4 regions of the Devosia litorisediminis genome follow, and region 4 is predicted to be linked to each of the others. Evidence: predicted binding sites of a transcription regulator. Region 4 holds the regulator's gene; each other region holds the start of a gene.
The links. The regulator LexA, encoded in region 4, represses DNA repair genes until DNA is damaged. The targets are predictions, from matches to a motif close to TGTTCNNNNTGTGTTCNG.
Positions count from the first base shown of each region.

Region 1: the regulator LexA is predicted to act here: its motif matches at 2,387-2,404, upstream of recA (recombinase RecA).
Region 2: the regulator LexA is predicted to act here: its motif matches at 5,601-5,618, upstream of ssb (single-stranded DNA-binding protein).
Region 3: the regulator LexA is predicted to act here: its motif matches at 3,078-3,095, upstream of dnaE (DNA polymerase III subunit alpha).

Region 1 covers NZ_JAGXTP010000001.1:919,756-927,859, reverse strand. Annotated here, with positions in the region: gene alaS (alanine--tRNA ligase) at 1-946, opposite strand, end outside; gene recA (recombinase RecA) at 1,237-2,304, opposite strand; gene araD1 (AraD1 family protein) at 2,585-3,580, shown strand; gene KD146_RS04370 (aldo/keto reductase) at 3,641-4,657, shown strand; gene KD146_RS04365 (DUF2237 family protein) at 4,692-5,087, opposite strand; gene cckA (cell cycle histidine kinase CckA) at 5,084-7,657, opposite strand; gene KD146_RS04355 (PACE efflux transporter) at 7,983-8,104, shown strand, end outside.
Region 2 covers NZ_JAGXTP010000001.1:1,688,951-1,697,054, forward strand. Annotated here, with positions in the region: gene KD146_RS08065 (NAD(P)H-binding protein) at 1-203, shown strand, start outside; gene KD146_RS08070 (efflux RND transporter permease subunit) at 348-2,735, shown strand; gene KD146_RS08075 (hypothetical protein) at 2,853-3,374, shown strand; gene KD146_RS08080 (sensor domain-containing diguanylate cyclase) at 3,487-4,812, shown strand; gene ssb (single-stranded DNA-binding protein) at 4,889-5,392, opposite strand; gene KD146_RS08090 (hypothetical protein) at 5,679-6,026, opposite strand; gene KD146_RS18555 (ribonuclease H1 domain-containing protein) at 6,161-6,340, shown strand; gene uvrA (excinuclease ABC subunit UvrA) at 6,486-8,104, shown strand, end outside.
Region 3 covers NZ_JAGXTP010000001.1:1,156,471-1,164,574, reverse strand. Annotated here, with positions in the region: gene dnaE (DNA polymerase III subunit alpha) at 1-2,878, opposite strand, end outside; gene KD146_RS05625 (YoaK family protein) at 3,260-3,913, shown strand; gene KD146_RS05620 (hypothetical protein) at 4,079-4,216, opposite strand; gene KD146_RS05615 (MFS transporter) at 4,380-5,561, opposite strand; gene KD146_RS05610 (LysR family transcriptional regulator) at 5,655-6,539, shown strand; gene clpA (ATP-dependent Clp protease ATP-binding subunit ClpA) at 6,879-8,104, opposite strand, start outside.
Region 4 covers NZ_JAGXTP010000001.1:1,473,320-1,481,423, reverse strand. Annotated here, with positions in the region: gene KD146_RS07130 (DUF2155 domain-containing protein) at 1-273, shown strand, start outside; gene KD146_RS07125 (GyrI-like domain-containing protein) at 381-884, shown strand; gene KD146_RS07120 (YybH family protein) at 940-1,314, opposite strand; gene lexA (transcriptional repressor LexA) at 1,314-2,027, opposite strand; gene KD146_RS07110 (molybdopterin molybdotransferase MoeA) at 2,135-3,337, opposite strand; gene moaC (cyclic pyranopterin monophosphate synthase MoaC) at 3,334-3,810, opposite strand; gene trpC (indole-3-glycerol phosphate synthase TrpC) at 3,810-4,622, opposite strand; gene trpD (anthranilate phosphoribosyltransferase) at 4,619-5,641, opposite strand; gene KD146_RS07090 (anthranilate synthase component II) at 5,638-6,237, opposite strand; gene trpE (anthranilate synthase component I) at 6,338-7,846, opposite strand; gene KD146_RS07080 (peptidylprolyl isomerase) at 7,884-8,104, opposite strand, start outside.

The DNA.
Region 1 (8,104 bases), 550 kb from region 4:
ACAACGTAGCGTGCCGCATTGCACGACGCATGATCCGGCGCAGCACATAGCCACGACCCTCGTTGGAAGGCAGCACGCCCTCGGCAATCAGGAAGCTCATCGAGCGCAAGTGGTCGGCGATCACGCGCAGGCTGCGATTGCCCTCGCCCTTTGGATCAACCCCGGTCGCCGAAGCGGCTGCCCCGATCAGCGACTTGAACAGGTCAATATCGTAATTGTCGTGCACGCCCTGCATCACCGCAGCGATACGCTCGATGCCCATGCCGGTATCGATCGAGGGGCGAGGCAGGCTGTCACGGCTACCGTCACCCTGCTGTTCATACTGCATGAACACCAAGTTCCAGATCTCGATCCAGCGATCGCCATCTTCCTCTGGTGAACCCGGAGGGCCACCCCAGACATGCTCGCCATGATCGTAAAAAATCTCTGAGCACGGACCACACGGACCGGTATCGCCCATCTGCCAGAAGTTCGACTTGGCGCCGAGCCGCACGATCCGGTCTTCGCCCAAGCCAGCAATCTTCTTCCACAGCGCCATGGCCTCGTCATCGTCCTGATAGACGGTGACCATCAGCTTTTCCTTGGGCAAATCCCACTCTTTGGTAAGCAGCGTCCAGGCCAGCTCGATCGCTTCTTCCTTGAAGTAATCGCCGAACGAGAAATTACCCAACATTTCAAAGAAGGTGTGGTGGCGGGCCGTGAAGCCGACATTGTCCAGATCATTATGCTTGCCGCCAGCCCGCACGCATTTCTGCGCCGAAGTCGCCCGCGAATATGGCCGCTTCTCGATACCGGTAAAGGTATTCTTGAACTGCACCATGCCCGCATTGGTGAACATCAGTGTCGGATCATTGCGCGGGACCAATGGGCTGGACGCCACCGCCTCATGACCATTGCGGGTAAAGTAGTTTGTAAAGCTCGAACGCAGGTCGTTTACGCTGGTCATGAGAGGACTTTCATTCGGAGACTGGTGCCCGCGCACCACAGCAAAGTTAGGCTGGCTTTCTATCGCGCAGCTTGGCGAAATGTCCAGCATTGCTGCGCCCGCCAGACCCTCCGGAGCCGATCTGGCGTCAATCACCATTCTTTAGAACACCTCCAGCGGGCCTGCCGCTGCATCTTTGCGCCCAGCCAACCGCTGCAAATTCTTGCTCTGCGACCTTCCAGCAGGACGCGCCAAAACAAAAAGGGCACCGCTATCGCGGTGCCCAGTCATCCCCGCATGGGAGGAAAAACCTATTCGTCTTCGGTCGTGCCCGATCCTTCGACCAGCAGTACTTCGCCCAACAGGCCCGAGCTTTCGCGCACACCCTGTTCGATGGTGCGGGCAGCTTCAGGATTATCCTTGAGATATTGCCGCGCGTTTTCACGGCCCTGCCCCAGACGCTGGCTATCCCATGAGAACCAGGCACCCGCCTTCTCAACAATCCCGGCTTTGACGCCCAGATCGAGCAGTTCGCCGGTCTTGGAAATGCCCTCGCCATACATGATATCGAATTCAACCTGACGGAATGGCGGCGCCAGCTTGTTCTTGACGACCTTGACCCGGGTCTGGTTGCCCACGATCTCTTCGCGATCCTTGAGTGCGCCGATACGACGGATATCAAGACGAACCGAAGCATAGAACTTCAGCGCATTGCCGCCGGTCGTGGTCTCGGGCGAACCGTACATCACGCCAATCTTCATGCGGATTTGGTTGATGAAGATCACCAGACATTTCGACTTCGAGATCGAGGAAGTCAGCTTGCGCATGGCCTGACTCATCAAACGGGCCTGCAGGCCCGGCAGCGAGTCGCCCATCTCGCCTTCCAACTCGGCGCGTGGCGTCAGTGCAGCGACAGAATCGACAACAAGGACGTCGATCGCACCCGACCGCACCAGCGTATCGGTAATTTCCAGCGCCTGTTCGCCGGCATCCGGCTGCGAGATCAGCAGATCGTCAACATTGACACCCAGCTTGCGAGCATAGATTGGGTCCAGCGCGTGTTCGGCATCAACGAAGGCGCAGATACCGCCGGCTTTCTGGGCCTCGGCAATCACATGCAGTGCCAGCGTGGTCTTACCCGAGCTTTCTGGTCCAAAAATCTCAACGATACGGCCTTTTGGCAGGCCGCCAATGCCCAGCGCGATATCCAGACCGAGCGAGCCAGTCGAGATCGACTCCACCTCGATCGAGCTGGCCTCGCCCAGACGCATGATCGAGCCCTTGCCGAAATTGCGCTCAATCTGACCGAGCGCTGCGGCGAGTGCCTTGTCCTTATCCATCGATCCACCTTCAACAACACGAAGCGACGCGTTAGCCATCAATTCTCTCCTTATTCCACGCTCTGGGAGACTGCGCAACGCGCGGCCACCTCGTTTGGGGGTGCATACAATGTGCTTTATTTGTTCTCATCTTGTTCCGTTTAAGTCAAGGGACAAAATGAGAACATCGTGCCGGATCCAATTTTGAGGTGTATAGAATCAAGGCCGTCGACAGCTAGCGCCTAATAAGTATGATTTTTGGACTTGCCACTGGCACCCATGTTGCGTTTTATGCCTGCAACCTTGCCCTTTGGGGCGTTTTTCGCGCAGGAGCCGCGCCATGAATCTCATCCAGTTCTTCGATCTCGACGGCAGTCGTGCCGTGGCCGCCATCCAGAACGACGTCGCCCGAACTGTTATCGGTGCCACCAGTGTTTATGATCTGACCATTGAGGCGCTGGCCGGTCTGGGTGGGCTGGCAGCCCTGATCGAGGCCAAAGGGCTGGGGGCCACTGTTGACCGCGGTGCGATTCTCGCCGAAGGCCGCATGCTCTCGCCTATCGATCATCCCGATCCCGCTCATCTATACGTGACCGGTACCGGATTGACCCATCTCGGTTCCGCCGCAACTCGCGATGCCATGCACAAGGCCAATGGCACCAAGACGGAAAATGACCTCACCGATTCCATGAAGATGTTCCAGATGGGCCTGGAAAACGGCAAGCCCGCTGATGGCGAGAAGGGTGTCCAGCCCGAATGGTTCTACAAGGGTAATGGCTATTCAGTGGTTCGCCCAGGCCACCCCATCCCTTCCCCAGGATTTGCGCTCGACGCCGGCGAGGAGCCCGAGATCGCTGGAATTTACGTGATCGATCACAATGGTCAGCCACGACGCCTTGGTTTTGCCTTGGCAAATGAATTCTCCGATCACGTCACCGAACGCGTCAACTATCTCTATCTGGCTCACTCCAAGCTGCGCGCCTGCTCCTTTGGTCCCGAACTGCGGGTCGGTGATTTGCCTGCCCATATCGAGGGCATGTCGCGCATCTACCGCGACGGCAAGGTGCTGTGGGAAAAGCCCTTCCTGTCGGGCGAAGACAATATGAGCCACACCATCGCCAATCTGGAATATCACCACTTCAAATACAACCTGTTCCGCAACCCAGGCGATGTCCACGTGCATTGCTTCGGCACTGCAACCCTGAGCTTTGCTGACGGTATTTCGACCCAGCCGGACGACATTTTCGAACTCGAAGAAGCGCAGTTCGGCGCAGCCCTCCGCAATCCAGTGCGCATGGAGACAGAACACCCCTTGATCGTGGGCAGCATCTATTAACTTGCTGCATAGCAACTAACATGTCAGTTTCCCCGCGTTTTGAATTGCCGGGGAAACAGCATGGCTCGCACACTTGAAAAACGCCGCATTGGCCAGTCCAGTCTCGAGATCACCACGCTGGGGCTGGGCTGCGCCAGCTTGGCTGGTATCTTCTCGGCTGTCCCCGCAGATCAGGCTCGCGCCACTATTCATCATGCGCTCGATGCCGGATTGAACCACGTCGATACTGCGCCGCAATATGGTCTGGGCCGCTCCGAACATCTGGTCGGCGATGTCGTGCGCACCCGCCGTGCAGAGACAATACTGTCCACCAAAGTGGGCCGTCTGCTCAAGCCGGTGAGCCCCGACGTTCAGGACAAGGGCGCCTGGGTCGATCCCCTGCCCTTCGATCAGGTCTACGATTACTCCTACGACGGCATCATGCGCTCGTTTGAGGACAGCCTGCAGCGGCTGGGCGTCAATAATGTCGACATTCTCTATGTCCACGACATCGGGGTCGCAACCCACGGCGTGGAAGCCAACAAACCGCTCTGGCAGCAACTGGCCAGCGGCGGCTATCGCGCTCTGCGCGAGCTGCGAGACACTGGCGTGGTCAGTGCCATCGGCCTGGGCGTCAACGAGTGGGAAGTGCTCATGGATGCCATGACGCTAGGCGATTGGGATGTGTTCCTGTTGGCAGGCCGCTACACCCTGCTCGAACAGACCGCGCTGGCCCCCTTCATGACTACGGCCGCCCAACGCGGCTCATCTGTCGTGGTCGGCGGCCCATTCAATTCCGGCATTCTGGTAGGCGGCACGACGTTCAACTACGCCAAGGCCCCTGAAGCCATCGTCGCCCGCGTCAAGGCCATCGAGACGGTGTGCACCCAGTTCAATGTGCCCCTGCCCGCAGCTGCGCTGCAATTTCCCCTGACCCATCCCGTGGTGTGCAACGTCTTGCCCGGCCCGCGTTCGCCGGCGGAACTCGACGGCATCCTCGATTGGTGGGATGTCGCCATACCCGCTGAACTGTGGACCACGCTGGCAGAAAAAGGTCTGCTGGCATCCGGAACACCCACTCCCGGTGGCACCGCCTAGGGCCGCGACGATACGGGCGCCAAGGCGCCCGTTTTCAATTCAGGTCCAGCGCGTAACTCTTGAGCAGGTTGAGGGGTACCAGCCCCAGCACGGCCTGATTTGTAGCGCGCAAATAGACACGCGGTGCCATACCGGCGACATGTGCCTGCATCCATCGCCCTGCCACCAGGCACCAGCGATTGCCCTCCACCAGTCCGGGAAAGGCGAATTGCGGCATGGGTGTCGTCAGATCGTTGCCGACCGATCTCGAATAAGCCAGAAACACGTCGCTGACGGCGATGCACACCAGATGCACGGCGGCATGATCAGGTCCAGCAGCACAAAATCCCGTGCGGAAGAAGCCAGTTAGTGGATCGTGTGAACAGGGCTGCAATGCCTCGCCGAGAACATTGAGTTCACTGGGACCAGGAAACCGCCCCTGCTCGTTCAATGCACCTCATCCTTGCCCAGCTTCTGCAGCACTTCCTTGACCTTGGAGTTGATCTGGTCGAGCGAATAGGGCTTGGGCAGGAACTCCACGCTCTGATCATCTTCGATGTCGCGGCGCACGCTTTCCTCAGCATAGCCGGACACAAAGATCACCTTCAGGTTCGGCATGGACTTGCGCACTTCCTTGAGCAGGCTGGGGCCGTCCATTTCAGGCATAACCACGTCCGAGATCATCAGATCGATCTTGAAGTCGATATCCTCGAGCACTTCCATGGCCTCTTCGCCGCCATCAGCCTCGAACACTTCATAGCCCGTCGCACGCAATGCCTGGGCCGAAAAGGCGCGCACGCTCTCCTCGTCTTCAACCAACAAAATGCGTTCGTGTCCCGTCAGGTCGCGCACTGGCGCTGCCGCTGCTGCAACCTTGGCCGCCACTTCGCTTTCGCTGGCCACATGGCGCGGTAGGAAGATCTTGAATGTGGTGCCAACGCCCACGGTCGACACGGGATAGATATAGCCCTCGGTCTGCTTGACGATCCCATAGACTGTCGACAGACCCAGACCAGTGCCCTTGCCCAATTCCTTGGTGGTAAAGAAGGGCTCGAAGATTTTTTCGATCACTTCGGCGCTCATGCCGGTGCCGGTATCCTGCACGTCAATCAGCACATAGTCCGCCGGCACCATGCCTTCAAAAGTAAACTTCTCGGCTTCGCCGCGATCAACATTGGAGGTCCGCAGCGTAATCGCGCCCCCCTTGGGCATGGCATCACGCGCATTGACCACCAGATTGATGATCACCTGCTCAAGCTGCACAACATCGGCGCGCACCGGCCAAATGTTGCGGCCATGCTCGACAGTCAGTGTGTTTTTCTCGCCGATCATGCGCTTGAGCAGCACCGTCAGATCGTCAACGATCAGCGGCAGTTCAAGCACCTGAGGGCGCAAGGTCTGGCGGCGCGAGAAGGCCAGCAACTGGCGAGTCAGGCCCGCGGCACGATTGGCGTTCTGCTTGATCTGCATCAGCTCGCTGAACGACGGATCGCCTGGCTTGTGCTTGAGCAGCAGCAAATCGGAAAAGCCGATAATGGCGGTCAGCAGATTGTTGAAATCGTGCGCCACACCACCCGCCAGCTGGCCCACGGCCTGCATCTTTTGGCTCTGGGCAAACTGCGCTTCCAGCTTGCGCTGGTCGGTCATGTCCAGCGCATAGACATTGATCTGCTCAGGCGAACCCGCGCTCATCTCCGATGCTGAAAGGTACAGCCGCACTGCGTGATCGCCCTCAATGCTCAGCAGCGCATCCACTGGCTCGATCTCGGAACGATGCGCCAGCGCTTCGCCCACAGCCTTGCCGAAACGCTCCCGGCTGGCTTCGCCGATCAGCCCGCTCAAAGGCTCCATTTCGATGCTTTTTTCTTCGCCCGCCCAATGGAAAATTCGCCCGAATGGCGCATTGGTGCGAATAATCCGCCCGTCTGCGTCCAGCGTCGCAATGGCGAATGGCGTGTCGTTGAAGAAGCGCGAGAACCGCACTTCAGCGGCGCGCAATTCTTCTTCGTTCTCAGGTGCGTTGGACTTGTCCAGAACCAGCGTGCGCGTCTCGCCCAGTTCGCCATCCGCTAGGCGCGCAGCGCGATGCAACAGGCGTACCGGCAGGCTGGTGCCGTTGCGGCGGACGAGATCGATGTCGATGATTTCGGTGCGGATCTCGCCGTCACCGCGCCCGCGCATCAGCAGGGTAGCACCATCGCCGCGCACGATATCGGACATGCCCAGCTGTCCAGAATTGAACTCGGCAAGATCATAGCCAAGCCAGTCGGTCAGCGTGGAGTTCAGATACTGAATGCGGCCATGCGCATCCGCGGAGAAGAAGCCTGCTGGTGAATGATCGAGATAGTCGATGGCCCGCTGCAGATCACGGAACGCGCTCTCATTGCTGTCGCGATCCCGGGTAATGTCTTCAACTGACCAGATCACCAATGGCTTCTTGGCCTCGTCAGACTCGGGCAGCGGACGAACGCCCACGCGATACCAGAACGCCTTGCTGCTGTCGGCTTGCGAACCGCCCAGGCCACCAACAATGCGGATATCCTCCACTGCGGCACGCCCATCCTTGGCAGCGCGCGACAGCCGGTAGATAGCCTCACTCGCGTCAGACTGGCCGGCAAACAGCCGCGGCACGCCCACGGGTAGACCATTGGTCAGCGCCCCGCTGAAGCTGCCATAGTGCGCGTTCACATAGGAAATCTTGCCGTCGCGATCGGCCACCACCGCGCCAAAAGGGAGGCTGTCGACTACGGCATTGGAGATTGTCCGGCGCTCTTCGCCATTGGCGAAACGGAACAGCCCGGCCGCCAGACCGAACAGGCAGAACACCCCAACCACCGCCAGCACGCCGACAAAGGTCATGATCAGGTCGGGGGAAATCTGCTCGCTGAACAGTGCAAAACCAACCGCAATCCCCACCAGGAACATGCCCAGCAGCAAAACCCGCCACAGGCCTGCACCGCTGCGCCCATTGGCAATCAGCGGGTCGGGATACGTGTCTTCGCCAAGCGGCGTCGATGCCATGGGTCAATCTGCTCCGTAGCCAGTGAGTCGAGCCGAATCAGGCGCTGTATTAACGTCTAGCAAATGCCCCCCTGCTTCGGGAGACTGAACGGCGTTTTCAACACCGTGCAGGCGAGCAAACCGACATTACGGTCCAAACAGCACCCGCACCAGCGCTATGGCAGCACTTCAACGCACCATTGCGCCTGCATGGCCACGATGGCTGATGGACGACGCGACTTGATTTTTGGTCATTCGCCACGATATGCCTGCGGCAAGTGAGGACGACCTCCCCCTATCCGGGCACCTAGATTGCGGGACGACCCGATTTGCATTGAGGTCTCCCATGCGCACACCACGCGATCGTATCCGTCATGCCATCAGTTTTGAAATTATCGGGCTTGCCCTGATAACCCCGCTGGGGGCTTTCGCCTTCGCCATGCCCATGCACGACATAGGGGTCATCGG
Region 2 (8,104 bases), 220 kb from region 4:
CCTTGCCAGACGCCGACCTGCAGGCGGGCATGGTCGCAGCCGGTGTGCCTGCATTCCTCGCCGACATGTTGATCGGCTTCCAGAAGGATGCGCGGTCGGGTCATCAGGGTGTCACCACCGATGCCGTTGAGCGTTTTGCGGGTCACAAGCCGCAGGCGTTTGCCGAGTTCCTCGCGGCCAACCGCGCCGCGCTGGGTCTGTAGGACCATTCGGCCCCGCAGCCATGCTGGGGTCACCACTCCGTCGGGGGCGCCCTGTACGCGCCCCCTGCCCTGGTCTGACGCTTTGCTGACAAACCCCACGGAATCGCGCACGGTTGAATCCTTGCCTGGGGGGAGTCAGATTCGGTGCGTGAGGAAAGTTGGGTCAACCGCCTGTGGAGGCGGATCGCGTATGACCGTTCGATCGGTTTTGGATTTGAACATGTCGGCCTGACCACACTTCGCTTTCCCCGCATCATGGCGCTGATCGCGCTGGCCTTCACCATTCTGTGCTTCACGCAATTGCCGCGCGCCAATGTTGATGGCGACCTGATGCGGGTCTATGCGCATTCGGGCCATTACTATGATGCCTATGAGCGCCTGTCCGAGACCTTCGGCACCTTCGAAAACGACATCTATGTGCTGGTCAACTCGCCCAGCCTGACCGACCCCGCGACGCTGGAAAAAGTGCGCGAGCTCGCCTTTGATCTTGAGCTGAACGAATTCGCCGTCGGCAGTATGTCGCCGTTCACGCTGCGCAAGCCCAGTGGCGAGGGCGGTTCTGTGCCTGCCGTGCCCGAGGGCATGACCGATTTTGCCCAGGTGGCCCGCGCGCTCAGCGATCTGCAGCAGAATGATCCGATGATGCGCAATCTGATCACGCCGGACCTGACCGGAATGGTGCTGATCATGTTCCCCAATCAGGCCATGACCAAAGGGGATGGCACCAAGGCCATGCTCGTCAGCCTGCGGGAGATGCTGTCCTATTATGAGGGCGATGATCTGCAGATCGAGCTGACCGGGCCGCCGATCTGGACCTCGGAAATGCTCAATGCGGCTGTCGACGACCAGATCAAATTCACCGTCTACGGCTTTGCGCTGGGCGCGCTGATTGCCCTGCTCGCCCTACGTTCGCTGACGGGCGCGCTGTTGGTGGCTGCCACGCCCTTTGTGGCCGTGATGTGGTCGATGGGCTCGGTGATCATGATGTTCGGCTCGTTCTCGTTTTTGACCATCATCGTGACCACGCTGGTAATCGTGATGGCGTTCGCGGAGTCGATGTTCTTCATCTTCAACTGGCTGGCCTATTGGCGCGACGGCATGGAGCCGCACAAGGCGGTCGATGCCACGCTCAAGCTGGTGGGTCCGGCGACGGCGCTGACCACGCTGACCACGCTGGTGGCGTTCGTTTCGCTATATTTCTCGCCCGGTCAGGGCGTGCAGGAGTTTGCCATTGCCGGGGCGATGGGCTGCTGCATCGTGTTTCTGTGCCTGATGACGGTGATGCCGCTGCTGCTCAAGATGGCGTTGCAGCTGGGGTTCAAGCTGCCGCGCACCCCCAGCTTCGCGCTGAACGCGCCCGTGCCCGTGGCCTGGAAGCTGGCAACGAAATTGGGGCGGCCGATTACCGTGCTGTCAGTGGTGCTGGTGGGGCTGCTGTTTGTGCCCTATTTCCTGATCCAGCCACGGTTCTCGCTGCAGGATTTCATGGCGCGCGGCTCCGATGCAATGAGCGCAGCCGAAGAGATCGATCAGGGCGTTGGTGGCGTCGCCCCGCTTTATGTGCGGGTGCCGCTGGCCGACAATGATCCCAATCTGAGCACGCGCGATTTCGAGACCCTGCGCACCGTGCATGAGATCATCGAGGGCGAGCTGGGCGAGAACAAGGTGATCTCGATCGCCAGCATGTCCAACTACACCGATAACGGCTTCAGCCGTGAGGACGTGTTCGACGCGGTGGGACCATTCATGAAGCGGCGCTTCATTACCGAAGACGGCACGCAGGGGCTGGTGACCGGCTTCATGGCGACCATTATCGAGAGCGATGCGCTCAAACAGATGGTGGCGCGGATCGATGACAAGCTGGCCGATGCGGGCATTGCCGACGCCGAGATTGGCGGCTTTCGCGTACTGACCACATTTGCCACCGACGACATCGTGCGCTCGCTGCAGATCTCGCTGTCGATCAGCGTGGTCATCAACATCTTCCTGATCGGCTTCGCCTTTGGCTCGATGCGGGTGGCCGTGGCGTCGATCGTGCCCAACATGTTCCCGATTCTGGGCACCGAGGCCTATCTCTGGCTGAGTGGCTCGGGGCTGCAGCTGACCACGGTGATCGCACTGACCATCGCCTTTGGCATCGCGGTCAACGACACCATCCATTTCCTCAGCCACTATGTGCATGGGCGGCGCGAGGAACATCGCGACCATCTCGGCTCGGTCAAAAACACCATGGAGCGCATCGGCGGGGCCATCGTGGCGACCACGGTTATCCTGTGCGTGGGCACCATCATCGTGGCATTTTCCGAGCTGCCGCAGGTGGCGCTGTTCGGTACGCTGTTCGTGCTGTCACTGGCGCTGGCGCTGATCGGCGATCTGTTCATGCTGCCGGCCATTCTGGTGGCAGGGGCAAAGTTCTTTGCGCCACTGGGCCGGATCCGCGTGCGCACCGCCGACCATGATCCCACACCCGATGATCCCACCGGCGACACACTGACCGGGCGCGGCCCCTATCCGGTCCGTCCTGAACCATGAGCGCGCTTGTAAGAGTTTGCCGGGCACGGCTAGATTGCCCCGGCTTGATTCTGGGGTGCCATCCCGATCATGCAATAAATCTGCCGGGGGGCATGATTTTCTTGGAGGCCTAAGGCGATGAAGTGTTTCGGACGGCTGGCGCGCGGCGCCGCGTTGACGGGTCTGCTGGTGATGGGTGGCGCAGCCCCCGCCTTTGCCGGCCCCGCCGAGGTGGCGTTGCTGCAAACCTATATCGGGGAATGGCGTGGCCGGGGCACGCTGACCGGCGCCAATGTCGAAACGGTGGTCTGCCGTCTTTCGCTCAAGCAGGGCAATCAGGACAAGGTCAATTACAGCGGCCGTTGCAGCCTGGCGGGCACCCAGCTGACCGTGGCGGGCACCATGGCCTATATCGCGGCCAGCAAGCGCTATGAAGCCGTGATGAGTTCAAACGCCACCTTCCGCGGCGTCGCTGTGGGGCAGAAGCGCGGCAGCAATCTGATCTTCAATCTGCAGGAACGCGACGAGGATGAAGATGGCAAGGAACTGGCCATTTCAGCACAGATCAATCTGCAGTCCGACGCCATCAAGGTGGTGTTCGATGTGATCTATGTCGAGAATGGCGACAGCCTGCGCGCCGAGGTTCCCTTCACCAAATAATCCAGACGCCGGCGCGCTGGGCGCAATGCGCCCGGCTCATCCCAGTTGCAGAAAGTCTTAACCGGCGATCGACTAGAATAAGCGCGACAACCGAGTATTTGGGTCGCGTAATTTGAGCAGCCTTGCCGCCACGACTATCCGGCGCCCGCGCACAACCGAAAAGACTGCCACCGATCCGGTGTTGGCGGTGCTGTCGCGGCTATGTGCACTGCTCGATATCGACAGCGTCACCCTCTCCCGCATTGAAACCGATGGGTTTCGGCTGCTGGCCGCCAGTGGTGCCAGCCCGGATACTAGACTTCTCGGCCCCTGGATGAAGCGCGCCGCGGCCAGTGACGGCCCGCTGATCGTCGCCGATATCGCCCGCAGCCAGGGTAGCCCTGCCGCGCTGGGCTTTTATGCCGGCATGGTGCTGCCAACGGGCGACGACAAGATCAAGCTACTGCTCAGCCTGAGCGATGCCCGCCCCCGCAGCGAGGCCATGGCGCATCGGCTTGCCGGGTTGGCCATCGAGGTCACCAGCGACGCCACCATTAACCGGCTGGCCCGCCAGATCGCGCAGCACAAGGCTCAACTCGCGCTTGAACAGAACCAGTTCGAACGCGCCTCACAGACTGCCAAGATCGGCATCTGGTCCTGCGACCTCGCCGATGAATCCCTGAACTGGACGGACAGCGTCTACGACCTGTTCGAGTTGCCACGCGGCAGCGAGCTGAGCCGTGACGTCACGCTACGGCACTATACGGACCAATCCCGGCAGACGATGGAGGCCGCGCGCGCCCAAGCCATCGCCAATTGCAGTGATTTCACGGTCGATGCGGAAATCATCACCGCCAGTGGCGCTCGCCGCTGGATGCGCCTGACCGGCAATGTGGAAGCCCGCGATGGCGTCGCCGTCCGTATCTTCGGAATGAAGCAGGACATTACCGAGGAAAAGCTGCTGGCGGACAAGACCCGCTATCTGGCCGAAACCGATGTGATGACCGGGCTGGCCAATCGCAGTCAGTTTCAGACCCGGCTCGGTAATCTGGCGGTTGCGCCGATTGGCGGCCTGCTGCTGGTGGATCTGGACGGTTTCAAGCAGATCAATGACAGCTTCGGCCATGCGCTGGGCGATCAATGCCTGCGGGAAGCTGCAAGGCGTTTGACGGCGTGTTGTGACCAGGCCAGCCTGCTGGCTCGCATTGGCGGGGATGAATTCGCCGTACTGATGGGCCCCAAGCAGACCGAGAGCGAAATCTCGGCGCTTGGCGATCGTATCGTGAAGGCCGTGGGTCAGCCCTATGAGCATAATGGTCACGCCATCGCGCTGAGCGCATCGGTCGGGGTGGCATGCCACCGTCGCGGCACGGCCGACGATCTGTTCCATGATGCAGATACCGCCCTCTATGCCGCCAAGGCTGCCGGACGCAATACAAGCCGCACCCACAAGCACTGACCGCATCTATCAGGCCACAAAAAAGGGGCTGCTTGCGCAACCCCTTTGAGCATTCCGGTATCGACGCGTTCGCGCCTTAGAACGGGATATCGTCGTCCATGCCGCCGGGCTCGAAAGCCGGAGCATTGGCCTGGGGCCGACGCGCACCGCCGCCGCCGCCACCATTATTGTTGTCGCGGGCGCCGCGGAAACCGCCGCCATCGCCGCCACCTGCATTATCGCCATCGCCACGACCGTCAAGCAGGGTCATGGTCGAGTTGAAGCCCTGCAGCACGATCTCGGTGGAGTATTTGTCCTGACCGGACTGATCCTGCCATTTGCGGGTCTGCAACTGGCCTTCGATATAGACCTTGGAGCCCTTGCGCAGATAGCTTTCGGCGACGCGCGCCAGACCTTCCGAAAAGATCACCACGCGGTGCCATTCGGTCTTCTCACGGCGCTCGCCGGTGTTCTTGTCTTTCCAGTTCTCCGAGGTGGCGATGGACAGATTGACCACCTTGCCACCGCTGGGGAGATTGCGGACCTCTGGATCCGCGCCGAGATTGCCGACCAGGATCACCTTGTTGACACTGCCTGCCATCGCTCATTCCTTTTTCAATTCAGCCCCGGACTGCCTGGTTGCGGGGCGCTTACTTACGGTTGTGCAGACCCTACCCACCCAGCGCGTGGGCTTATTGATCAAGGGCTGCAGAGATAGGTGGTTATAGCGCTTCACTTGACCGGGCGCGCGCGGGAACAGCGTGTTTTAAACACATAAGAAAGGCGCTGCACCGGTCGTGCTCGGCATATGTTCACATTATGTTCCGGGCGCCGAATTTGTCAAGCGCCCCGAGGTTGTGTGCCTCGAGGCGCTGGACTGGGCAGGATCAGGCGTCGGCGAGCGCCAGTGCGCAGGCATTGGCCAGATCGCGATTGGGGTCTTCTGCGCCAAGCGGTGTCGCCCAGCCCGACTTCTCGATGATGCCGCGGCGCGAATAGGTCGAGGCTTCCTTGAGGTCGGCCAGAACGGTGACGCGATTGGCTGCCGACGTCGACTGCTGCACGCAATAAGGGGTCAGCGCTGTCGCGACGTCGGAGGCCGACTGGGTCGATGCCATCTCTTGGGCGCTACCGCCAGTGACCCAACCGCCCCAGTTAAAGCCAACAATGGCAAGGGCAATGGCGCCGGCTGCCGCGCCGTAAAGCGCAGGTTTCGTCCATACGGGGATGTGCATAAAAGTCCGATCTGTCTCGGGAGAGGCCCGCAGTATTGCAGGCCCGAACGTCAGCCTAACACGTGCTGGCGCCCCTAGGGGAACCGATTGCCCTCGCTCGCGCTGACTGCTGCTGACACATCCTGTCAGCAGCATTGTATCAAACCAATGCGATCCAATCGGGCACCTGGCGCGTTGCAGTTTGGAACGGTGCGCGCAGTGGCGTGTTCCATAACTGGGCGGATGCAAAACAGTCGAACTTGACCGAATCTGTTGCGTTCCGTTTATGTTCCGATTGCGATATGCGACGTGGCAAGGGTGAGCGGACACGCTAAGGTGAATGTGGTGCCGGGCCGCCATGCGTGAGGCCGGCTTGCGGCAAGGGCCTGCCGCGCCTATTTTCCTGTTCTTCCCGCCCTGCCGAATGACCGTTTGACCGCTGTGCAGCCACTCTGGCGCACCGAGCCATGGACTACAATGATGACGCCAAAGCCCAGCCTGAACCGAGAGATCATCGTACGCGGTGCCCGCGAACACAATCTCAAGGGGATCGACGTGAAGCTGCCACGCGACAGCCTGATCGTCATGACGGGCCTGTCGGGGTCAGGTAAATCGTCGCTGGCGTTCGACACCATCTATGCCGAAGGGCAGCGCCGTTACGTGGAATCACTGTCGGCCTATGCCCGGCAGTTCCTCGAGATGATGCAGAAGCCCGATGTCGAGCATATTGAGGGGCTGAGCCCCGCAATCTCCATCGAGCAAAAGACCACCAGCCGCAACCCGCGTTCTACCGTGGGCACGGTCACCGAAATCTATGATTATCTGCGCCTGCTGTTCGCGCGCGTCGGCGTGCCCTACTCGCCCGCCACCGGCCTGCCCATTGAAAGCCAGACCGTTACCCAGATGGTCGACAAGACCCTTGAACTGGCCGAAGGCACAAGGCTCTACCTGCTGGCGCCCATCGCCCGCGGTCGCAAGGGTGAATACAAGAAGGAACTCGCCGACCTGATGCGCAAGGGCTTCCAGCGCGTCAAGATTGATGGCGAATACCACGAGATCGAAGACGCCCCGGCGCTCGACAAAAAGCTCAAGCACGACATTGAAGTGGTCATCGACCGTCTGGTCATCGGACCCGATATCGCCGGACGACTGGCCGAAAGCTTTGAAACCGCGCTCAAGCTGGCCGATGGCATTGCACTGATCGAGTTTGCCGACGAGAAGAACGAGGATGGCACGCCGCGCCAGCAGACTTTTTCGGAAAAGTTCGCCTGCCCTGTTTCCGGCTTCACCATTGCCGAGATCGAGCCACGCCTGTTCTCGTTCAACAACCCGTTTGGCGCCTGCCCGGTCTGTGATGGCCTGGGCACCGAGCAGAAGATCGACTCCGATCAGATCGTGCCCGATCCAACGCTGTCGCTGCGCGATGGCGCCATTCTGCCTTGGTCCAAGACCAGCGCACCCTATTACAAGCAGACACTGAGCGCCGTCGCCAAGCACTTTGGCGCATCGATCGGCACCGCGTGGAACGAGCTGCCCTTCGATGTGCAGCACGCCGTGCTCTACGGCACGGGCAAGACCAAGATTGATTTCGTCTATGAGGACGGTTTGCGCCAGTACAAGACCAGCAAGGTTTTTGAAGGCGTGATCGGCAATCTCGAGCGTCGTTATCGGGAAACCGAGAGCGCCGGCATGCGCGAAGAGATCGAGAAGTACATGTCCGCCAAGCCCTGCGTGGCCTGTGGCGGCTATCGCCTGAAGCCGGAATCGCTGGCAGTCAAGATTGACGGGCTGCATGTCGGTCAGGTCACTGAGAAGTCGATCCGCAGCGCGGCGGAGTGGTTCGAGGCCCTGCCCGAGCGCTTTACCGACAATCAGAAGCTGATCGGCGAGCGCATTCTCAAAGAGATTCGTGAGCGCCTGAACTTCCTGATCGATGTGGGACTGGACTATCTGACCATGGCCCGCAATTCGGGAACGCTGTCGGGCGGCGAGAGCCAGCGCATCCGTCTGGCCAGTCAGATCGGCTCGGGCCTGACCGGCGTGCTCTATGTGCTTGATGAGCCCTCGATCGGTCTGCATCAGCGCGACAATGCCCGACT
Region 3 (8,104 bases), 320 kb from region 4:
GGAAGCCAAAGGCCGAAAGCTCACGGTCGGCACGTTCGGTTGTGGACCAGTTCGGCACCCCTTCGGGCAGGCGCAGCGTTTCAGGCTCGCCAGCGTCGAACATGTTCCACTGACCTTCATTGCGCTCCGCGGTCAGCGTGTGGGCCATGCCCATCACGGTTTCGATGGCCGCAAAGGCCACTTCGCGCCGCGGCACGATATCATCAAACGCACCGGCGTTCGCCAGCGTTTCCAGTGTCCGCTTGGACAGCACGCGCGGATCAACCCGGCGAGCAAAGTCACCCAGGTCCTTGAACGGGGTATCACCACGCACCTCGATGATGTGCTCGGCCACCTGGCGACCGACGCCCTTGACCGCGCACAGGCCATAAAGAATGGCCTTGTCCTTGACCGAGAACACCACCTGTGAGCGGTTCACGCAGGGCGGTACGAGTTCGATCTTGTTGCGCTTGGCTTCGCTGCGGAACTCGGCCAGCTTATCGGTATTGCCCATATCCAGCGTCATCGACGCTGCCAGGAACTCGTGCGGATAATGCGCCTTGAGATAGGCGGTCTGGTAGCTCACCAGGGCGTAGGTTGCGGCATGGCTCTTGTTGAAGCCGTAATTGGCGAACTTGGCGAGCAGGTCAAAAATTGTGTCGGCGAGCGACTGCTTGAGACCGTGCTTGATCGCCCCTTCGCGGAAACGCTCGCGCTGCGCGTCCATCTCAGCCTTGATCTTCTTGCCCATGGCGCGGCGCAGCATATCGGCTTCACCCAGCGAGTAACCGCTGAGCAGCTGCGCAATCTGCATCACCTGTTCCTGATAGACGATAATGCCATAGGTCTCGTCGAGCACCTTGGACAGCTCTGGATGCGGGTATTCCACCTCCTCGCGACCATGCTTGCGGTCACAGAACAGCGGAATATTGTCCATTGGACCGGGACGATACAACGCCACGATAGCGATGATGTCCTCGAACCGGTCGGGCTTCATGTCGAGCAGCGCCCGACGCATGCCAGCGCCCTCAACCTGGAACACGCCAAACGTGTCGCCCCGCGCATACAGCTCGTAGGTCGGCTTGTCGTTGATCGGGATATCTTCAATCCGGAAGCTGCCGCCATCCAGATTGACCATGTTGACCGCGTACTGCACCGTGGTCAGTGTCTTGAGGCCCAGAAAGTCGAACTTGACCAGGCCGGCGGCCTCGCTCCACTTCATATTGTACTGGCACACCGGCATGTCCGAGCGCGGATCGCGATAAAGCGGCGCCAGATCATGCAGCGGCCGGTCACCAATGATGATACCGGCAGCGTGGGTCGAGGCGTGGCGGAACAGACCTTCGAGATTCTTGCCGATGGCCACCAGATCGGCCACGGTTTCGTCTTCTTCGCTCAGCGCCTTGAATTCGGGGACCTCGGTCATGGTGCGCTCGATCGACCAGGGGTCGGCCGGATTGGCGGGCACCATCTTGCAGATGCGGTCCACCTGGCCATAGGGCATTTGCAGCACGCGCCCGACGTCGCGCAGCACAGCGCGCGCCTGCAGCGTACCGAAGGTGATGATCTGACTGACCTGTTCGGTGCCGTATTTGCGCTGCACGTAGCGAATGACTTCTTCGCGCCGATCCTGACAGAAATCGATGTCAAAGTCGGGCATCGAAACGCGTTCTGGGTTCAGGAAGCGTTCGAACAGCAGATTGTAGGCCAGCGGATCAAGGTCGGTAATGGTGGTGGCATAAGCCACCAGCGAGCCAGCACCCGAACCACGGCCGGGACCGACCGGAATGCCCTGCGATTTTGACCAGCGAATGAAATCGGCCACGATCAGGAAGTAGCCCGGAAACTTCATCGACTGGATGATGTCGAGTTCGAACTCCAGTCGCTCCCAGTATTCCTGCTCGGTCTTGCCGGGTGCCGGACCTGTGGCTTCAAGGCGGTTGCGCAGCCCCTCCTCTGCCATGGCGCGCAGCGCGTCGGCCTCGGCCGCCACGGCGTCTTCATCGCTCAGATCTGGCGCTGCGGCGAATTTGGGCAGGATGGGCTTGCGGGTCTGCGGTCGGTAGGACACGCGCTGGGCGATCTCGACCGTGGAGTTCAGCGCCTCGGGCAGATCGGAGAACAGCGCCTCCATCTCGGCCCGGGTCTTGAAATAGTACTGATCGTTCAGCTTGCGCCGCTCGGTCTGGGCCAGCACGGTGCCGCCGGCTATCGCCAGCAGCGCATCATGCGCCTCAAATTCCTTGGCCGATTTGAAGAAGGGCTCATTAGTGGCGACCAGAGGAATGCCCTTGCGGTAGGCGTAATCCACCAGCCGCGGCTCCACGGCTGCTTCCTGCACCCGGCCATGGCGCTGCAATTCGATGTAGAAGCGCTCGCCAAACAGCTCCGCCAGACGGTCCAGCCGCTTGATCGCATTGGCATCCTGCCCCTGGGCGAAGGCCATGTCGATGGCCCCCTCAGGGCCGCCGCTGAGACAGATCAGCCCCTCGAGCCGCTCCCGCGACAGCCAGTCCAGTTGTGCCCGCGCCGTGCCCCCGTCGCCTTCAATATAGGACTGCGAAACCAGTCGCGACAGATTGCCGAAACCCACCTCGCTCTGGGCCAGCAGCACCACGCTGGACTTGCCGCTCCAGGCGATGTGGCCGCGTTCGTTGACGCGCTCTTCGCTGGCCGCAAAATCAATCGCCAGTTCAACCCCGACCAGCGGCTGAATGCCCTTCTTGCTGGCTTTTTCGGAAAACTCCAACGCCCCGAACAGATTGCCGGTATCGGCAATACCCAGCGCCGGCTGCTCATCGGCGGCCGCGAGTTTGAGAATGGTCTCAAGCTGCAGCGCACCCTCAAGCAGGGAATAGGCAGAGTGAACGTGGAGATGGATAAAACCGGGGCCGTGCATGGTGAACCTTTATGACCGGCTCGGGGCGATTATCATACCGCCCCGATGCCGCAATCCACAGCCAGCGTCACACGAGTCGGGCAATGATATCCATCCAGGTGAGCGAACCAATCGTGAAGGCGCCCAGCGTAACGAATGCGGCAAAGTCCTTGATGAAAGTGAGCATCGTCGTCTCCCGTGTTGCTATAATGTTCTTATACGTTCGATGTTTGTTCCTGTCGAGTGTGACTAGCGGGAACAGCGGGGATTGGCGGTCACTGGTTAGCAGACTGTTAACATCGAGATGCACGCAAGCCGCAAAACCCTTGCCGCACGGGATCGAAGCGACCAGTCTTTGATCACCCTCAGCTCAGCGAGTCTCACCACCATGTCGCCAGCCCGATGACCCCCACCCCGCAACTAAGTCTGGGGCTGTTGCTGACTGCTGCTGCCGGCTTCGCCGACGCGATCGGTTTCATCGAACTGGGCGGCCACTACACCTCCTTTATGAGTGGCAACACCACCCAGCTCGGTGACGCGCTGGCTCATGGCGGCTGGTCCATCGCCGCGACCGCTGCGTCGCTGGTGCTGCTGTTTGTGATCGGCAGCTTTATTGGCTCGATGCTGGCATTGCTGGCGGGGGCCCGCTGGGGATCGGGCGCGGTCACAGCTTTGGTGCTGGCGAGCGTGCTGCTGACCCTGGCGCTGGCCATGCTGGGTTTTCCGGCAACCCAGTTCATGCTGGTGCTGGCTGCTGGCGCGGGCGCGCAGAATGCCATTCTGCCGGCCACCGGCTCCGTGCGGTTGGGCACAACCTTCGTGACCGGTACGCTATTTGCCGCCGGCCAGGACTTCGCCCGTGCGCTGCGCGGACTGGCGCCACCCTGGCGCTGGCTGCAGCACCTGCTGGTCTGGAACTCACTGATGATCGGGGCGCTGATCGGCGGACTGGGCTATGCCATGCTCGGCATCAACGCCCTGCTGGTCCCCGCTTTGGTTTATCTCGGCTTTATGATTGCCTTTATCGCGCGCCGCCCCGCCAAGGTCATGGCCTGAGCCCCACAGATAGGTTTGCTGGCTGAGCAGTCGGGGTCGGACTGCAAACCGCCCGCCCCAAACCAATCCGTAACCCCAACGTTACGCCTTGCGTGACGGCGCCACCATGAAGGCCAGCTTGAACGCCAGCGGGTTCACGACCTGACTGACGATAAAGGCGACCGGTCAGGCCATGATGAATGACGCCGGCCAATGGGCCAACAAAGCAGATCCGGCATTGATGAACCCCATCACACCACCAATGATCGGGGCCATGAAAAAGGTGATGAACGCAGCAAGAGCAATTTTGGTTGTCTTGGGCATGAAGTCTCCATCCAGAGTTGACTGACAAAGGCCATTCCCACGTCAACACCAGCCCGAGGGTTGGTCAGGCGGGCTTTTCAGATCAGATTCAGGGCGGACATGACACGAAGCTCCATGTCATTGGCTCGTCTCGCCGCACCATGATGCGGCGAGACGAGCGAGGTTATTCGGCTGCGACGGCTTGGGGGTCTGGCGCGTTCAGGCCACCCGACAGGCGCACCAGAACGATCGCCACAAACACCACACCAGCGGCGATGTAGGGTGCAGCGGCAAGGCCGATGCCTTCGACCACAAGCCCCCCGGCCCATGCGCCCCCGGCGATCCCGAGGTTGAACGCACCAATGTTCAGACCAGACGCCACATCAACCGCACCCGGAGAGACCTCGCGTGCGATTTGCACGACGTAAGATTGCAGCGGCGGCACGTTGGCAAAGGCAAAACCGCCCCAGAAGGCTGCAACCGCGATGGCTGCAATCGGACTGGTGAGGGCCGCACCGAGTGCGACCAGTGATATCGCAAGGCCAACAAAGATCACGGTCAAGGACGCCACCGCACCGATACGGTCAGCCAGTTTGCCGCCTGCGATGTTCCCCACGGCGACAGATGCACCGTAGAGCAGCAGCACAAGGCTCACCGCGCCCGCAGACAGACCCGTGATTTCGTTCAACATCGGCGCAAGGAAGGTGAAAGCAATGAAGTTACCGCCATAACCGACAGCCGTGATCAGATAGACCAGCAGCAGGCGCGGTGAGGTCAGCACCTGCAACTGCGCTTTTAGTCCCGGCGATGCAGTACGGCTAAGCCTGGCGGGCAACAGCAGGGCTGAGGCGATGAAGCCGATCACGCCAAGCACGACGACGCCCAGGAAGGTGGACTGCCAACCGAAATTCTGACCGATAAAGGTGCCCAATGGCACTCCGGTGACCAGCGCAACGGTCAAGCCAAGAAATACCAGCGCGATGGCTGAACTTTCCTTTTCAGGCTCCACAAGATCTGTCGCGATAGTCGAAGCAATTGCAAAGAACACGCCGTGAGCCAAGCCCGTAATAAAGCGCGCGATGACAAGGCTATTATAATCCGGCGCGAAGGCGGCAAAGGCGTTACCGACGATGAACAGCGCCAACAAGACCAATAGCAGCGTCTTGCGGGGCATTCGATCAGCCAGCGCTGTCAACACCGGCGCTCCGATGGTTACACCAAGCGCATAGAGGCTGACCAGTAGGCCAGCGGATGGGATTGAGACGCCGAGATCGGCAGCAATGGTGGGAAGCAAGCCGACGATAACGAACTCGGTCGTTCCGACTGCGAAAGCGCTGATGGTCAGCGCCCAGAGGGCTAGTGGCATCGGTTTTCTCCAACAAATTTGATGTCGACGCCGTATATGCCAGCCGCTATCTATTGCGAGAACAGGCAAGCTTGGAACAGATCTTTGCAGAAAATGCACGAATTGCTGCGCATGGGGGATTTGGCCGCTTTTGTCGGGATCGTCGATGATGGCGGCTTTGCTGAATCCGCGCGGCGCAGGGGCGTGTCTGCCTCAACACTCAGCCGGTCAGTCACGCGGCTTGAAGAGCAGTTGAAGGTCGCGTTGCTGCGCCGCACCACGCGATCAATCGAAATTACCCCCGAAGGCTCTGCCGTACTGGCTGAGGCGCGCGAGATCCTGGACCGCAGTGAAACCCTGCAAGAGATCGCGACCAGTGGACAGGCCCCGGCCGGACCGCTGCGTGTCAACGCACCAGTTCCTTACGTCCTACATGTCCTCGCCCCGCGCCTGGCCGAGTTTCACGCCAAGTATCCTGAGATCCAGTTGTCTATCGACATGACGGATACGGTGGTGGACCTGATTGGCAGCCACGCAGACGTGGCTATCCGGCTTGGCCAGCTGCCCGATAGCGATATGTTGCACCGCCCACTCGGGCGCACGTCATGGAAGTTGGTGGCCACACCGGAATATCTGGATCGCCACGGATGGCCTGAGACGCCCGTTGACCTCGCCCAACTGGAGCAAGTGCGTTTCGCTGCGCCAGATCACATCAACACGCTGCACTTCGCCGGTCTGGCCGAACCCGTAACGGTGCCGCCCGCCATGACCGCGGGTAATGGAGAAGCCGTACGCCGGATGGTTTTGGGTGGATTGGGTATCGCGCGGTTTTCCGACTTCATGATCGAAGAGGATATCCTTGCGGGGCATTTGGTTGAGTTATTTCCCAGTCAACTGCAGGCCGAACCGCTGGCTATCTCTGCCCTGTATCTGACGCGCGTCTCCGGCCTGCGGCGTCTGGGGGTATTTCTGGATTGGCTGGAGGCGTTGATAGAGTGATGCGGTCATTTGGGAATTTGCACGGAAGTGACATTTTGTCTGCTCCATGTCTGTTCGAACGGCCAAAGCAATCCGGGTGAGATGCTCTTCATTCGAAACGACGCCCAGCTCTGCCTTCCAGACATGGCGCTGAGCGGCCTGCCACTCCGGGAGCCCTCAAGAACTGATGCGCTTGCCTGGCCTTTGATGACCGCCCGGTCCCGAACGCGCCAATCACCGGAGGTCTACTTTTCCGGGTGACCGTTCCAGAAGCGAACTGTCGGGAATCCACCCAAAGCTGCCCCCTCTAGGCCCTCAAAAAAAGACCCGGATCGCTCCGGGTCTCTTTTCTAGGTTACGCTACGAGCTCTTGGTCGCGGTTGCCTTGGGTTTTTTGGGCTTGGGCAGCGCCTTGGGCTTGGCGGCGCGCGGCGGGGCCGCGATCAGCTCAAGCTTGGCTTCCTTGCCTTCGCCCACCACGGCCACGGTGACCGTGCCGCCATTGACCAGTTCGCCAAACAGCACCTCTTCGGCCAGTGGCTTCTTGATGTGCTCCTGAATGACCCGGCCAAGCGGACGGGCACCCATATGCTCGTCATAGCCGCGTTCAGCCAACCAGTCGGCGGCCTCTGGCTGCAGCACGATGGTGACATTGCGCTCGGCCAGCTGGCCCTCAAGCTGCAGCACGAACTTCTCGACAACGCGGCGCACGACTTCGCGTGGCAGCGGTGCAAACGAGATGATCGCATCCAGGCGGTTGCGGAATTCCGGCGTGAACAGGCGGTTGATCGCCTCTTCATCGTCGCCCTGCTCGCGCTTGCGCCCAAACCCGATCGGGCTCTTGGCCAGCTCCATGGCGCCCACATTGGACGTCATGATCAGGATGACATTGCGGAAATCCACCGACTTGCCGGTGTGATCGGTCAGCTTGCCGTGATCCATCACCTGCAACAGGATGTTGTAGAGATCGGGATGGGCCTTCTCGATTTCATCGAGCAGCACCACGCAATGCGGGTTCTGGTCGACGCCATCGGTCAGCAGACCGCCCTGGTCAAACCCGACATAGCCCGGAGGCGCACCGATCAGACGGCTGACAGTGTGACGCTCCATATATTCGGACATGTCGAAGCGCAGCAGTTCCACCCCAAGCGTATCGGCAAGCTGCTTGGCCGCTTCGGTCTTGCCCACGCCGGTCGGACCAGTGAACAGGTAGGAGCCGATGGGCTTTTCGGGCTCGCGCAGACCCGCACGGGCCAGCTTGATCGCCGAGGATAGCGCGGTGATGGCCGCATCCTGACCGAACACGACAGTCTTGAGGTTCTGCTCAAGGCTGCCCAGCAGTTCGGCATCGGACTTGGAGACCGATTTGGGCGGAATGCGCGCAATCGTGGCAATGGTGGCTTCGATGTCTTCGACATCAATGACCTTCTTGCGCTTGTCTTCGCTCACCAGCATCTGGCTGGCGCCGGTCTCGTCGAGCACGTCGATCGCCTTGTCAGGCAGCTTGCGGTCATTGATGTACCGCGCACTCAGCTCCACCGCTGCCTTGAGAGCATCATCGGTGTACTTGATCTTGTGGAACTCTT
Region 4 (8,104 bases):
TTCGACGTCTATATCGATGAAACCGTGCTGTTCGGCGCGCTCGAGATCACCCCGCGCGCCTGCTACAATCGCGCTGCCACCGAGACCCAGCGGACATCGGCCTTTCTCGAAGTCGATCAGCGCAGCCTGACCGGCACATCCAAGCGCATCTTTACCGGCTGGATGTTCGCCGACAGCCCGGCGCTCAACGCCGTCGATCACGCAGTCTATGATGTGTGGCTGATCGAGTGCCGCACCAGCACCGACGTACCGCCGCCCGACGCGCGCGACTGATTCTCTCAATGGTACTGGCCCGCTGACGCGCGCCATTCTAATGTCACCAGCATTGATGCAGGCGGGCAGAACTGCGCGACTGCATGATATTGCGGGAGGAGCGCCTTATGCTGACTGTTCCACGTTTCCAGGACCTGCCGGTCCAGACCTACGCCTATATCAGCTTTACCGTATCAATGGCCGAAATGGCGCAGCCCGCAAATGAGGGCTTTCCGGCGCTATTTTCCTGGCTCTCCGCCAATGGCATCACGCCGACCGGCGCGCCATTCTACAAATACAACCGCATCGATATGGCCAGAACGCTTGAAGTGGAAGCAGGGGTCCCGGTGGACCGCGCGGCAGCGGGTGACGACACCGTAAAATTCTCGCAACTACCGGCGGGGCATTACGTCTGGACCACCCATACCGGCCCCTATGACGATCTCTATGATGCCACAGCCATGCTGATCGGCTGGGCCAAGGAGCGGGGCATTGAATGGGATAGCGCAACCCAGTCCGACGGTCATCACTTTGCCTGTCGTCTGGAAATCTACGAGACCGACCCGGAGCAGGAACCTGATCCTGACAAGTGGGTCACCACATTGCGGATCAAGACCACCGGTCCGGCCTGAACGCCAATACCGGCATTGATCGCCCGTCACTCCCGAAGTCACGCACCGCGCGCCGCTAGGCCAAGGCGCTCAGATGCTCGTGAACGATGACCCAGCCATGCAAGCGCCGCTCGACAATGCAGGTGCCGCGACCGGCGCCAGATTGAACATCTCCGTTCACAACCGCCGTGTAGCAAAACAGATAGCGACAGGCCGCGATATCCTGACCTTTTACGATCCAGATCAGGTCTTCCAGCCAGTAGCGCTCGTCAACCAGCCGTGCCCATGTGGCTTCAAAGGCATCGCGTATCGCTGCAATGCCAAGATGAGATCCATCATTGAACCAGAAACTGGCATCCTGGGCGATCAAGGGCGCGACGACCGCGAAGCGATGCGTGTTGATCGCCTCGCCATAGGCCGCGATCAACGCTTCGGGCGTCGCCGCCCCCATCAATATTTACGCAGCAACCCGACAAGCCGGCCCTGAACCTTGACCCGGTCAGGCGGAAAAATGCGGGTCTCATAAGCCGGGTTGGCGGCTTCAAGTGCCACCGTATTGCCCTTGCGGCGCAAGCGCTTGAGCGTCGCTTCCTCATCATCCACCAGCGCCACGATGATCTCGCCGGTGCTGGCTGCATCCTGCTTTTTGATCAATACCGTGTCGCCATCAAAAATGCCGGCATCGATCATCGAGTCACCGCGCACTTCCAGTGCGTAATGCTCGCCGCTGCCCAGCATTTCGGGCGGCACCATAATGGTGTGGGAATGGCTCTGAATGGCCTCGATCGGCGTACCCGCTGCAATTCGACCCATCACCGGGATCGAAATCGAGCGCACGCCATCATCATCGGCGGCGACACGCGATGGCGGGCTCGCCACCTTGCCAAGATTGCCTTCGATCACCGATGGTTCAAAGCGGGCCTTACGGCCGCCAAGCGACGGGTTCATCGAATCCGGCAGCTTAACGACTTCCAGCGCCCGGGCCCGATTGGGCAGGCGGCGGATGAAACCGCGCTCTTCCAGCGCGGTGATCAGCCGGTGAATGCCCGACTTGGACGCCAGATCGAGGGCATCCTTCATCTCGTCGAACGAAGGCGGAATGCCGCTTTCCTTCATCCGTTCATGGATGAACATCAACAGCTCGTGTTGTTTGCGCGTCAGCATAGGCCCCTCGGGGTGAGAATCGGAACATAGACAGAACGACTATATGTGTTCCAGTTATGTTCTGCAATATGCTCGACGATTTTCCTGCAACTGGGGCGGCCCGAAACCTAGAAGGCGTCGACCACAATGGTTTCGACCAGCGTGCCCGCCGCCTGTCCAGGGGCCTGTTCGGGCTGCACAATCAACAGGTCAGCCAGCGCCATGGATGAAGTGTGCCCACTATCGGTCTGGGAAATTGGCAGCGCCACCGGACCATTGGGAGTCTGCTGCAACTGTGCCCGCATGAAATGCCGCCGCGCCGTATTGGCTGGGGTCGCGGCAGCCAGTGGCAGGTGCCAGGGCGTCTGCGGCGTCAGGCCCAGCCAGTGTCGCAGCGCCGGTTTGATGAAAACAATCGCCGTGACCATCGCCGAAACCGGATTGCCCGGCAGGCCGAATACCAGCGTCTTGCCGATCGTGCCGAACATCAGCGGCTTGCCCGGGCGCATATTGATGCGCCAGAAATCCAGCGTCACGCCCAGTTCAACGAGAATTTCCTGCACGATATCGTGGTCGCCAACGCTGGCGCCGCCGGTCGTGATCAGCACGTCCGGTGCATCGGCCAGAATGGCGCTGAGCTTGTCGCGCAGGGCTTCCCGGTCATCGCGGGCAATGCCGTGATCGGTCATGGTATGGGCATAGGGGGCCAGCATGGGCGCCAGCCCGAAGCTGTTGGAAGCAATGATCTGGTCAGGCCCCAGCGCCGCGCCGGGCAGGGCGAGTTCATCACCCGTCGCCAGCAGCGCAATACGCGGCCGTCGCGCCACGGTCAGCGTCGGGGTATTGGCTGCCGCGGCCACGGCAATCTGCATCGGGGTCAGTCGGACGCCAGCCTCGATCAGCGTCTGGCCTGTGGTGAAGTCATTGCCCAGGGCCCGGATATTGCGCCCCGGCAAGGGCTCGATGCTGAACGACACCTGATCGCCGTCGAGCAGGGCCTGTTCCTGCATGATGACGGCATCGGCCCCTTCGGGCACCGGCGCACCGGTAAAAATCCTGACCGCTTCTTGCGAGCCCAGACGTCCGGCATAACTGGCCCCGGCCTGGGAGGTCCCCACGACCTTGAGGCTGTGACCTTCCATGATGTCAGCGGCCCCGACGGCATAGCCATCCATGGCGCTGGCATTGAAGGGCGGCTGGTCATGGCGGGCCTTGACCGGTTCGAGCAAGACCCGACCCGCCGCCGCATCCAGCGACACGGTTTCGCCGACCGGCGTCGGCACGCGCTTGAGAATGGCCGCAATGGCCTCTTCAACGGGGAGCAGGCTCATGCGCGCACGAAATCCCCGGACTTGCCGCCCGATTTTTCCATCAGGCAGATATCGGTCACCACCATGGCGCGATCAATCGCCTTGGCCATGTCATACAATGTCAGCGCCGCCGTGGAGGCAGCCACCAATGCTTCCATCTCGACCCCGGTCTGGCCGGTAGTTTCAGCCGTCGCCACAATCAGGATGGCATCTTCGCCATGTTCGGCAATCTCCACGCTGACCTTGGTCAGCGGGATGGGGTGGCACAACGGGATCAGCTCAGCGGTCTTTTTGGCCGCCATGATACCGGCAATCCGCGCTACCGCCAGCGCATCACCCTTTTTGAGGCTGCCGCCCATAATGGTGGCAATCGTCTGCGGCTGCCCGACAATACGGGCCTGTGCCACGGCGCGCCGCCGTGTTGCGGGCTTGCCGGCAATATCGACAATATGGGCTTCGCCCCGGGCATTGAGATGGGTGAGCCCGTCGGCCATCAGGGCGCAGCCTGCGCGGCGCCATGCAATAGCGCTCTGGTTGCCGCGGTCACATCGTCCTGGCGCATCAGGCTCTCGCCAACCAGAAAGCTGCCGATACCGGCTTCATGGTCGAGCTTGAGCAGGTGTTCGTGATTGACGATGCCGCTTTCGCTGACCAGTAGCGTCCCCTTGGGCACGCCAACGGCCAGATTAACCGAAGTTTCCAGCGTCGTCTCGAAGGTGCGCAGATTGCGATTGTTGATGCCGATGAACTCGGCGCCCAGCGCCACGGCCCGATCAAGCTCAAGCTGGTCATGTACTTCCACCAGCGCATCCATCTTCCACTCTTCGGCGGCATCGAGCAGGTAGCGAGCCACGTCATCGCCCACGGCGGCCAGAATGATCAGAATGCAGTCCGCGCCCCAGGCGCGCGCCTCCGCCACCTGATAGGTCTCGAACAGAAAATCCTTGCGCAGCACGGGCAGTTTGACCGCCGCGCGGGCTTCCTTGAGAAAGCGCGGCGAGCCCTGAAAGCTGGGCCGGTCAGTCAGCACGGACAGGCACGCGGCGCCGGCTGCTTCATAAGCCAGGGCGATTTCGGTCGGGTTGAAGTTCTCCCGGATCAGGCCCTTTGACGGACTGGCCTTCTTCACTTCGGCGATCAGCGCATATTCATCCTTGGCCCGCTTGGCCTTGATCGCCTTGATAAAGCCGCGCGTCGGCGCCTGATCATGTGCCTGCGCCACCACTTCGGCCCAGGGCCGCATGGATTTGGCAGCGGCGATTTCCTCGCGCTTATAGGCTTCGATCTGTTTGAGAATATCGGTCATGCATCGCGTCCATTCGATACCGCCACCAGGCGGGTCAGTGTGTCCTTGGCCTTGCCGCTGTCAATCAGCTCGGCCGCCGCCGCTGCGCCTTCGCGCAGATCGGCCACCTTGTCGGCCACAATCAGCGCCGCGCCGGCATTGAGCAGCACGATATCGCGATAGGCGCCGCTCTGCCCGTCAAACAGGGCGTGGATGGCCTGGGCATTGTATTCGGGATCGCCACCCAGCAGATCCTTGGGATCGTGCTGTTTCAGGCCGGCCTGTTCCGGGCTCACTTCAAAGCTGCGCAGATCGCCATTGGCAATCTGGGCGACAAAGCTGGGGCCCGTCACCGTGATCTCGTCCAGCCCGTCGCTGCCATGCACCACCCAGGCCTTGATGGCGCGGTTGGCCAATAGCGCCGCGGCGACAGGCTCGACCCATTCGCGCGCGTAAACGCCCAGCATGTAACGGCGCACACCGGCCGGGTTGGACTGCGGACCGAGCAGGTTGAACATGGTGCGCACGCCCATTTCGGCGCGCGATGGCCCCACATGGCGCATCGCCGGATGGTGACTGGGCGCGAACATGAAGCCGATGCCGGCCTGGTTGATGCAGCGCGAAATGCCAGAGGGCTCCAGGTCAAGTTTAACGCCCAGCGCTTCGAGCGCCTGCGACGAACCCGATTTGGACGACAGCGCGCGATTGCCATGCTTGGCCACTGGCACACCGGCTGCAGCCACCACGATGGCAGCGGCGGTCGAAATGTTCAGCGTGCCCATGCCGTCGCCGCCCGTGCCGACAATGTCGATGGCATCGGCGGGCGCCTCGACGGGCACCATCTGCTCGCGCAGGATCGACACCGCCGCGGCGATTTCGCCAACGGTCTCGCCCTTGATCCGCATGCCCATCAAAAAGGCGCCGATCTGGCTTGGTGTGGCCTCGCCAGCCATGATCACGCGCATCACATCGCGCATCTCTTCGCCCGTCAGGTTTTTGCGCTCGGCAATCTGGCTCAGTGCGGTCTTGATATCCATCACGCGGCCCTCTTCTGGTTGAAGTCGCGGGCGATGTTCAGGAAGTTCTGCAGCAAGGCATGACCATTTTCCGAGGCAATGCTCTCCGGATGGAACTGCACCCCATGAACGGGCAACGTCTTGTGTTGCATGCCCATGATCAGGCCATCCTCGGTGGTCGCGGTGACCTCGAGCACATCGGGCAGGGTTTCCGGCCGCACCGTCAGCGAGTGATAGCGCGTAGCCTCAAACCCCGCATTGAGCCCGCGGAACAGGCCCTTGCCGGTATGATTGATTTTTGAGGTCTTGCCATGCACCAGATGCGGCGCGCGGATCACCTCTCCACCCATGGCCTGTCCAATGGCTTGATGCCCCAGACAGACACCCAGCATCGGAATTTCGGCCTGGAAGCGCTCGATCACGGCCAGACAGATGCCGGCCTCATTGGGCGTGCAGGGGCCTGGCGACAGCACAATGGCGTCGGGCGCCTGTGCGGCGATGTCTTCAAGGGTAATCTTGTCGTTACGGACCACCGAAACATCGGCGCCCAGTTCGCCCAGAAAATGGACGAGATTGTAGGTAAAGCTGTCGTAATTATCGATGACGAGAGTGCGGGTCATGGTCTGGTTCCTGGCAGGTTTTTGTCAACTTCCGGCGGCCCCATCGGGCGCCACGGTCAGAAGCCGCCCCGCCATCGCTGCCTGTCAAATACCTGCCGCATCATTGTCCGATCCTTGCCTCGCCAGCATAGCGTAGCGCTTCCTCTGCCGCGCTGAAAAGGGCCCGCGCCTTGTTTTCGCATTCCATCTGCTCAAGCGCTGGCTGGCTATCGGCAACAATACCGGCGCCCGACTGCACATGCAGCTTGCCATCTTTCAGGATCGCCGTGCGCAGCACGATACAGGTGTCCATGGTGCCATCGGCTCCAAAATAGCCCACGCAGCCGCCATAGATACCGCGCCTGGATTTCTCCAGCTCGTCAATGATCTCCATCGCGCGCACCTTGGGCGCCCCCGATACCGTACCCGCCGGAAAGCCCGCCGACAGGGCGTCAACGAAATCGTATTGCGGGTCGAGCTCGCCCACCACATTGGAGACGATGTGCATGACGTGCGAATAGTATTCGAGGAAGAACTTGTCGGTGACCTTGACCGTGCCGATCTTGGCCACGCGCCCCACATCATTGCGGCCCAGATCAAGCAGCATCAGATGCTCGGCCAGCTCCTTGGGGTCGCTCATCAGCTCGGCCGCCATCTCCGCGTCCTTGCTCGGCGTCGCGCCACGCTTGCGCGTCCCCGCGATCGGGCGAATGGTGACCTCGCCATCCTGCACCCGGACCAGAATTTCCGGGCTCGATCCGGCGACAGCGAAATCGCCGAAATCCAGGAAATACATATAGGGGCTGGGATTGGTCCGACGCAGGGCGCGATACAGCGCTGTGGGCGGCAGGTTGAAGTCGGCCGAAAAACGCTGGCTCAACACCACCTGAAAGATATCGCCGGCCGTGATGTATTCCTTGGCCCGCGCCACCATGGCAAAATACTCATCGCGACTGGTATTGCTGGTGACCGCAATGCTTTCCAGATCGGGCAGGGCAGGGGTGGCGGGCATGGCCCGGCCCAGCCGCGCAATCGCGTCATCGATCCGCGCCTGGGCCGCTTCATGAGCCTGACGGGCCGAAACACCGTCACGCACATAGACCGGCGCGGTCAGATAGAGCTCATCCTTGAGCGTGTCGAAGATCGCCAGCAGCGATGGGCGCATCAACACAGCTTCAGGCGTCTGCAGATGGTCTGGATTGCTGTCGGGCAGCACTTCCATATAGCGCACCATCTCATAGCCCAGATAACCATAGACGCCGGCCGACTGCGGCGGCAATCCCTTGGGCATGTCGATCTGGCTGCCTGCAACCAGCTCGCGCAAGGCGTCGAGGGGCAGCGCATCAACCGGCTCAAAGCTGGTCTCGTCGAGCTGCGCGCTCCGGTTGATCGTGGCCGCCCCGGCCTCAACCTTGAGGATCACATCGGGCTGTGTACCAATGATCGAGTAACGTCCGCGCACGGCCGCGTCCTGCACGGATTCCAGCAGGAACGTGTTCTTGCGGCCCTCGGCGAGCTTGAGATAGGTGCCAATCGGCGTTTCGAGGTCGGCCACGATGCGCCGCCAGACGATCTGCGATTTCCCGGCATTGTATTGCTCAGAGAAGCGCTGAAAATCGTCGTCGCCCATCGTGATATTGTCCAGTTTCGAGTTGATCCGGCCTGATTTACAGGCCGGAAGTGAGAGCCAGTGTCTGCTGCAGGGCCTGCTGATTGATCCGCAGGCCGGCATCATCACGGATGGCTGTGACGAAGTCGCCATAGATGCCGATACGCGCCTCGTTCTCAAGGCTTGCCTGGGCACCGGGGTCGAGCGGGCCTTCGGCAGGGGTCGCAGCGACCACCTGGAACACGATATGCTCGCCCGACTGGTTCAGCGCCGAACCAT